3 regions of the Micromonospora sp. DT228 genome follow, and region 1 is predicted to be linked to each of the others. Evidence: riboswitches for the same ligand, from Rfam matches in the RefSeq annotation. Region 1 holds a riboswitch; each other region holds the start of a gene.
What was found. A riboswitch is a leader RNA that binds a small molecule or an ion and turns the genes downstream of it on or off. The one in region 1 is predicted to bind cyclic di-AMP.
Positions count from the first base shown of each region.

Region 2: linked by a shared signal. The riboswitch ahead of ACLQ29_RS09330 (coiled-coil domain-containing protein) and the one ahead of ACLQ29_RS07005 (NlpC/P60 family protein) in region 1 are both predicted to bind cyclic di-AMP.
Region 3: linked by a shared signal. The riboswitch ahead of ACLQ29_RS10335 (C39 family peptidase) and the one ahead of ACLQ29_RS07005 (NlpC/P60 family protein) in region 1 are both predicted to bind cyclic di-AMP.

Region 1 covers NZ_JBNCKO010000003.1:77,891-80,145, reverse strand. Annotated here, with positions in the region: gene ACLQ29_RS07005 (NlpC/P60 family protein) at 19-1,005, opposite strand; cyclic di-AMP (ydaO/yuaA leader) riboswitch at 1,073-1,208, opposite strand; gene ACLQ29_RS07000 (N-acetylmuramoyl-L-alanine amidase) at 1,444-2,255, shown strand, end outside.
Region 2 covers NZ_JBNCKO010000003.1:548,240-550,494, reverse strand. Annotated here, with positions in the region: gene ACLQ29_RS09335 (YibE/F family protein) at 1-716, shown strand, start outside; cyclic di-AMP (ydaO/yuaA leader) riboswitch at 883-1,013, shown strand; gene ACLQ29_RS09330 (coiled-coil domain-containing protein) at 1,018-2,037, shown strand; gene ACLQ29_RS09325 (carbonic anhydrase) at 2,102-2,255, opposite strand, start outside.
Region 3 covers NZ_JBNCKO010000004.1:179,117-181,371, forward strand. Annotated here, with positions in the region: gene ACLQ29_RS10330 (alpha/beta fold hydrolase) at 1-323, opposite strand, end outside; gene ACLQ29_RS10335 (C39 family peptidase) at 457-1,305, opposite strand; cyclic di-AMP (ydaO/yuaA leader) riboswitch at 1,537-1,678, opposite strand; gene ACLQ29_RS10340 (hypothetical protein) at 1,963-2,255, opposite strand, start outside.

The DNA of each region.
Region 1 (2,255 bases):
CCTCGGTCAGCACCTCGATCAGCCTGGACGGCCGTAGCTGTGGACCTGACCGTCGTCGGCCCTCTTCATCTTGACCGGTTCGCCGGCCTGCGAGGCGTGCACCACCCAGCCGCCACCGACGTACATGCCGACGTGGTGGATGTCGCTGTAGTAGAAGACCAGGTCGCCGGGGCGCAGGTCGGCCTTGCTGACGTTCTTGGTGACGCGGCTCTGGGCGGCGGCGTTGTGCGGCAGTGACACCCCGGCCTTCGCCCAGGCGGCGAGCATGAGCCCGGAGCAGTCGTACGAGTTCGGACCCTCGGCACCCCAGACGTAGGGCTTGCCGATCTGCGCGCAGGCGAACTTGACCGCGGTGCCGGCGGCGCCACCGGGGTAGCTGCCGGGGCAGGGCGCGGGGCGCAACGGACCGCCGCCACCGCTGCCGTACACCTTGAGGCGCAGCTTCTGCAGTTTGTCGATCTCCTCGTTGATCTGCCTCTTCTTCGCCGCCAGCTGGGCCTCGGTACGGGTCAGCTGGGCCACCATCTCGTCGAGCGGCGCCTTCTGCCCGGCCAACTCGTCGCGCAGGTCGGCCACCTCGCGGACGTCCTCCTGCTGGTTGTGCGCGAAGCGGTCGAGCAGTTCGAGCTGACCGACCACCTCACTGGGTGACCGGCTGCCCAGCACCGCGTTGACGGTCAGCACGTTCTCACCCTTGTACGCGCGCACGGCCAGGGCGCTGACCTTGTCCATCGCGGCGTCGACCTGGCGCTCCAGCGGGGCGATCCGGGCGGCCAGCGCCTGGGCCTGCCTGCGCTTGGCGGCTAGGTCGATCCGGGTGGCGTTGTGCTGTTCGATGATCGGTTCGAGTTTGTTCCAGTCGGCGTCGATCTGGCGCTCGATCTCGGCGACGGACGGGTCGGCGTGGGCCGCCGTGGCGCTGCCGGTCAGAACGACGGCGACGCCGGCCAGGGCGGCGAGCGCGGTGGTGAAGCGGGACCAGCGTGGGCGCGGCGCGATCGACATCGGGCCGGCTGTTGCCGACCGCTCGGACGACGGCCGCGGGGCATGGAGTGCCACCGGGGTTCCGTACTCCTTCTTCCTGACCGCCTACCGGGTTAGCTGACGGGTTCGGGCGGGAAGTGGGCGCCCTACCGCAGTGGCTGCGGATTCACCCCGGGGGACATGGGTCCCCGGTTCGTTCGGAAACGACTCGGCGGTGCCGGTCCGTTACCGCCCGGGCTGGACGGAGCTGCTATCGGGCCGACGAATGACCAGAGTAGAGACGCTTGTTACCGTTCCGCAACCCGTGCGGCCGTGACACTCCGTACCGATCCGAGAGGATGACCGATCCGTACGTGAAGATTTATTTCCTGGCAGGTCGACACATGGAAAGGTATTGACGCGGACTCCCGGCCGGCGCGAGGGTGGCGTCATCCACACCCGCGAAATCTAGGGGGTTCGATGCACCATCCAACCCTGCTGCCCGGCCGGCGTGCACTGCTCGCCGCCGCCGTGCTCGCCGCCGCGACCGCGGTCGGAGCACCCGCCCACGCCGCCGCGCCCACTGTCGACCGCCAGCAGCGGTACGCCGCCGCTGCCGCCGAGTACGGCGTACCGACCGACGTGCTGCTCGGCGTCTCCTACCTGGAGTCCCGCTGGGACAGCAACGCCGGCACACCCAGCACCAGCGGCGGTTACGGCCCCATGCACCTGACCGACGCCCGACACGTGACCGCTCTGCCCGTGCGCGGCCACCACGGCACCGGCACCGAGGACCCGCGCGGCGACGACTCCCGTACCGCGCTGGCACCCGTGCCCCGGACGGCCGAGGACCCGGCGCCACCCGCCACCGCGTCGCAGACCGTGGATGCCGCCGCCGCGCTGACCGGCGCGACCCCCGACGCGCTGCGCACCGACGCCGACGTCAACATCCGGGGCGGGGCCGCGCTCCTGGCCTCGTACCAGCGGGAGTTGGGCGCCCCGGTCGGTGCCGGCACCGACCCGGCCACCTGGTACGGCGCGGTGGCCCGCTACGCCGGCGCGGACAGCGCGGACGCCGCGGCGGCCTTCGCCGACGAGGTCTTCACCACCATCGGCGCCGGCGCGTCGCGGGTGGCCGACGACGGCCAGCGGATCACGCTGCCGGCCCGCGCGCTCCGCCCGCAGCGCTCCGGGCCGGACCGGCTGGGTCTGCGCCGGCTCGACCGCCCGGACGGTCTGGAATGCCCCCGCACCATCTCCTGCGAGTGGATCCCGGCGCCCTACGCGGCGTT
Region 2 (2,255 bases), 470 kb from region 1:
CGCAGACCTCGGTCGCGGTGCTCGGCACCCTGGGCAGCCTGGTGCTGACCGGCGCGCTCGCCACCATCGCCACCGGGGCAACGCACCTCACCGGCTTCGGCAGCGAGGATGCGACGACACTGTCGATGTTCCAGGGTGACGTGGACCTGCACGGCCTGCTGCTCGCCGGGATCATCATCGGGTCGCTCGGGGTGCTCGACGACGTGACGGTCACCCAGGCGGCTACCGTCACCGAGCTGGCGAACGCCAATCCCGGGCTGACCCGCCGGCAGCTCTACCGTGCGGCGACACGTGTCGGCCGGGCGCACATCGCCTCCACCGTCAACACGATCGTGCTGGCGTACGCGGGCGCGTCGCTGCCCCTGCTGCTCCTGCTCACCGCCGACGCGCGGCCGATCGGGCAGCTCCTCACCAGCGAGTTCCTCGCGCAGGAGATCGTCCGCAGCGCGGTCGCGACACTCGGGCTGATCGCCGCCGTGCCACTGACCACCGGGCTGGCCGCGGTCGTGACCGCGGCCGGGCGCGCCGACACCACGCGGTCCGTCGATGCCACCCGGTCGCGCCCCCAGGCGGACGGCCGGGCGGAGGCACTGGCCGCCCTCAACGCGCCGCGATCGCGGCGACCCGACGAGCCGGACCAGACGCGGACCCGGCCCCCATCCACCGCCACCGACGGGTGGCCGGAGTCGAACAGGAGCACGGATACGGCATGGTGACACTCCTCAGCGTGACCAGATCGGGTCCCCCACCTGAGAACCGCGTCACTGGTTACCCAACGCTATGGCGAAATGACACTTTTGGTCGGCATCCAGGCGTAGCTCACCCAGTCGACTCTCGGGTAACCTCGCTGCCGGTTACCGATGAAGGCGCGAAGCGGCGCCTGCGGTGCCACCGCCCAATCGCCAACCGGCGAGCCGGGGACCCAGGTGTGTGGGGTGAATCCGCGTCAGCGGTAGGGGCCACTTCCGTCCCGAACCCGTCAGCTAACCCGGTCGGCGGTCGACGGAAGGGAACATTGTGACGGCACCCCTACGCCGCTGGATGACACCCGTGGTGGCCGTGATCGCCGCACTGACCGTGCTCGCCGGGCCCCTCCCGGCCCACGCCGCCCCGACGACCCCCACGCCGTCCGGGCACGAGGAGGACGGCGAGCCCCAGCTACTCAACGACGTCATCGAGCAGGCCAACCGCGACTACTCCGCCGCCAAGTCCAAACTGGACAAGTCGAAGAAGCGGCAGCTCGAGTTGGCGCTGGAGGTGGACCGGGCCAAGGCCGACCTGGACGCGCTGGCGCCACAGGTCGGGGAGATCGCCGCCCAGTCGTACCGGACCGGTCGGATCGGTGCGCTGGCGATGCTGCTCGAAAGTGACGCTCCGGACACGTTCGTCCAACGTGCCGCGATGCTCGACGAGATCAACATGGTGAACGAGAACAAGCTCGCCGAGGTCAACGCGGTGAAGTCCCGTGCCGAGCAGGCCAAGCTGCTCCTCGACACCGAGGTCCGCGAGCAGCAGAAGCAGACCGCAGTGATGGCCAAGCGGAAGACCGAGGCCGACAGGGCGCTCTCCCTGGTCGGCGGCAAGGGCTTCACCGGCGGTCTGGTGGACGCCACCTCGAAGGTCGCCAAGATCGGGCCGGGCCGCACCGCCGACGGTGACTGGAAGGCGCAGTCCTGCAGCGAGAACGACCCGACCACGTCCGGCTGCATCACGCCGCGCACGTTGCACGCGTACAAGGAGGTCAAGGCGGCCGGCTTCAACCGGTTCGTCGGCTGTTACCGGTCCGGCGGGCCGTGGGAGCACCCGAAGGGCCGCGCCTGCGACTGGTCGCTGCAGAAGAGCGGCTTCGCCCCGTGGCACAACAACGACACCCGGATGTACGGCAACAACGTCGCCGCCTTCCTCATCCGTAACGCCGACCGGCTCGGCATCTACTACGTGATCTGGAACCGGCAGATCTGGTTCCCGGCGAGCGGCTGGAAGTCGTACAGCGGGCCGTCGAACCACACCGACCACGTACACATGTCGCTGCTCTGACCCACCAGATCCTTCGTCGAGGGCCGCTCCGCATCAAGCGGGGCGGCCCTCGACGTGTCAGCCCCTAGGCGGCCGTGGCCGGGTCGGCCGACCCGGTCGGTACGTCGAGCGACGCGAAGCCGGCCGGCACGGCCGCCACCGGGCGTACGACTCCGGCGGCGAGGCGGTACGACACGCCCACCACCGCGCACCGCCCCTGCGCCACCTCGTCGGCCAGC
Region 3 (2,255 bases), on a different contig from region 1:
CCGACCACCGCGTCCACAGGCATCCCGGCGTCGCGCGCGGCCAACGCGAGGCCGACCACGCCACCCAGCGAGTGCCCGAGCACGACGAGCCGGTCGTCGGGGGCGAGGGCCGGCGCGATCCGCCCGGCGAAACCGGCGAAGGAGTACGACGGCAGCGGCGGCGTCCAACCGTGGCCGGCGAGGTCCGGCGCCAGCCACCGGCCGGGCCAGTGTCGTTCCAGGTGCGGCGCCCAGGGCAACCACACGTCACCGGTCGCCCCCATGCCGTGCAACAGCAGCAGGACCGGCCGTCGACCGGTGTGACCACCCGATTCATCCACCACGGCCGCAGTCTCCCACGGTTCACCGACAGGGACGAGAGTCGTCGACGGGGGCGTGCCCCGGACCGGCGGGACAGACGCCGCGGGCGCCGGCCCCTCGTGAGGGACGGCGCCCGTGGCGGTCAGCGTGCCTGGGTCAGGCGGAGTAGCCCCGGCTGGCGATCCAGTTGGCCAGGTCGATTGTGGTGATCCAGTACGACGGGTCGGACGGGTTCGCCGAGTCGGCGATGCGTACCGTGCGGCCGTTGTCCTTGTAACCCACGACGGCGATGTAGTGCCCGCCGCCGTAGGAGTGCCAGCTGCCGTCGGTGTCGGTGGCGTCCCCGACGACGTTGGCGACCACGCCCCGGCCGTCGGTGATGGCCTTGACGACGTCGGCCTGGAGGCGGTCCATCTGGGCCCGGCTGGGCGCACCGGCGAACATCCGGGTCCGGTACGGGGAGCCCTTCACCTCGGCGTTGAGCACCCTCGTGGTGTCCTCGGCCGAGTTGGTGCCCATCTCGGTGGTGCCCAGTTCGGCACCGAGTTCCTCCTGGGTACGGTCGATCCCGGTGGCGCTGAGCGCGTTACGGGTGGCCGCCGGACCGCAGTTGTAGTAGGTGTTCTGCGCCTCGTACTCGTAGTCGAGCACCTTTGTCGCGGGCGGCTTCGGCCGCTCCGGCTTCCGGGTCAGGTCCGGGTTGCTGCTGGCCTTGGCGGCGGGCGCGGCGGCGCTGGTGGCCGGGGCGGCGCTTGTCGGCGCGGCGCTGGCCGACGGGGAGGCGTCTCGCACCTCGCCACGGGAGGCGGCGACGTCGCTGCGCATCTCGGCGACAGTGGTCGCGGTGCGCTGGCCGGCCGGCGCGTCGTCGGTGGTGGCGAGCAGGGTGCCGGTGGTGGTGGCGATCACGAGGGCCGCGGCGGAGGCGGCGGCGATCTGGTACGGGCGCTGGGTGGCGAAGCGGCGGAGCTGACGCTGCATGGTGTGCTTCACGGGGTCCTCCACGGATCGGGGGGAGAGCGGCACACCGGGGCCGGACGGGTATCCGGGCAGGGGCCAGCGCGCGGACGATGGTCCGCGGATGGTGAACCGCTCAGGGGAACACCCGGCGTGGCCGGGCGGTTGGGCGATGACCCGGGGGTCAGCTCACCGTCACGTGACTGATGAGCGGGGGCACCGCTGCGCCGTGGAGGCGAGGGAACAGCCGAGGGGTGGAGAGATGCTGCACGAGGATGGAACTCCTTCCGAGACCGCCTACCGGGTTAGCTGACGGATTCGGGCGGGAAGATCGCCCTACCGCGGGCCGTGGCTCGCGGATTCACCCCGGACTTACTGATGGGTCCCCGGTTCGTTCATCACGATTGAGCGGGTCGGCGCGGCGTCGCCTCTTGCGATCGGTTACCGCACCGGACGGGACGACACTACTGGCCCGTTCACACCCTGCCAAGCCAGGTTCACCTGCGTAAACCCGGATCGGCGCAGCAATTTCTGCGCGTCTGGCCGATGACGTGACTCGATGGGACAAGCGGTTACGGTGACGCCTACGGGCGACAACCGGACAGGTCGCCAAAAGTGCGGCCACAATCCCGGGAACAATCGAGCCGATCGTGCCGGACGCCCGATTTCGGAATGCGGTGAGCGGGCTCACATAACGGATCGAGCTCAACCCGCACGGGCGGGACGCCAGCGTGTCACGACGGCGGGGCGGGTCGAGCCGCGCACCAGCCGGCGGGCCGGTGCCCGGCTCGGCCGCAGCCGGGCCGCTGCCAAACCCGCCTCCTCGGCAAGAGCCCGCGCCGACTCGGCGGCCAGTTCGGCGGCCCGCCACGCGGCCCGCTCCGCGTCGGCGGCGGCCTGGTGGTCGACCCGTCGCGCGTCCCGGATCGCCCGGCTGAGCAGCGCTTCCTGCTCGACCGGGTGCCGCCGGGGATCCCAGCCGTGCCGCCGCCCGAACA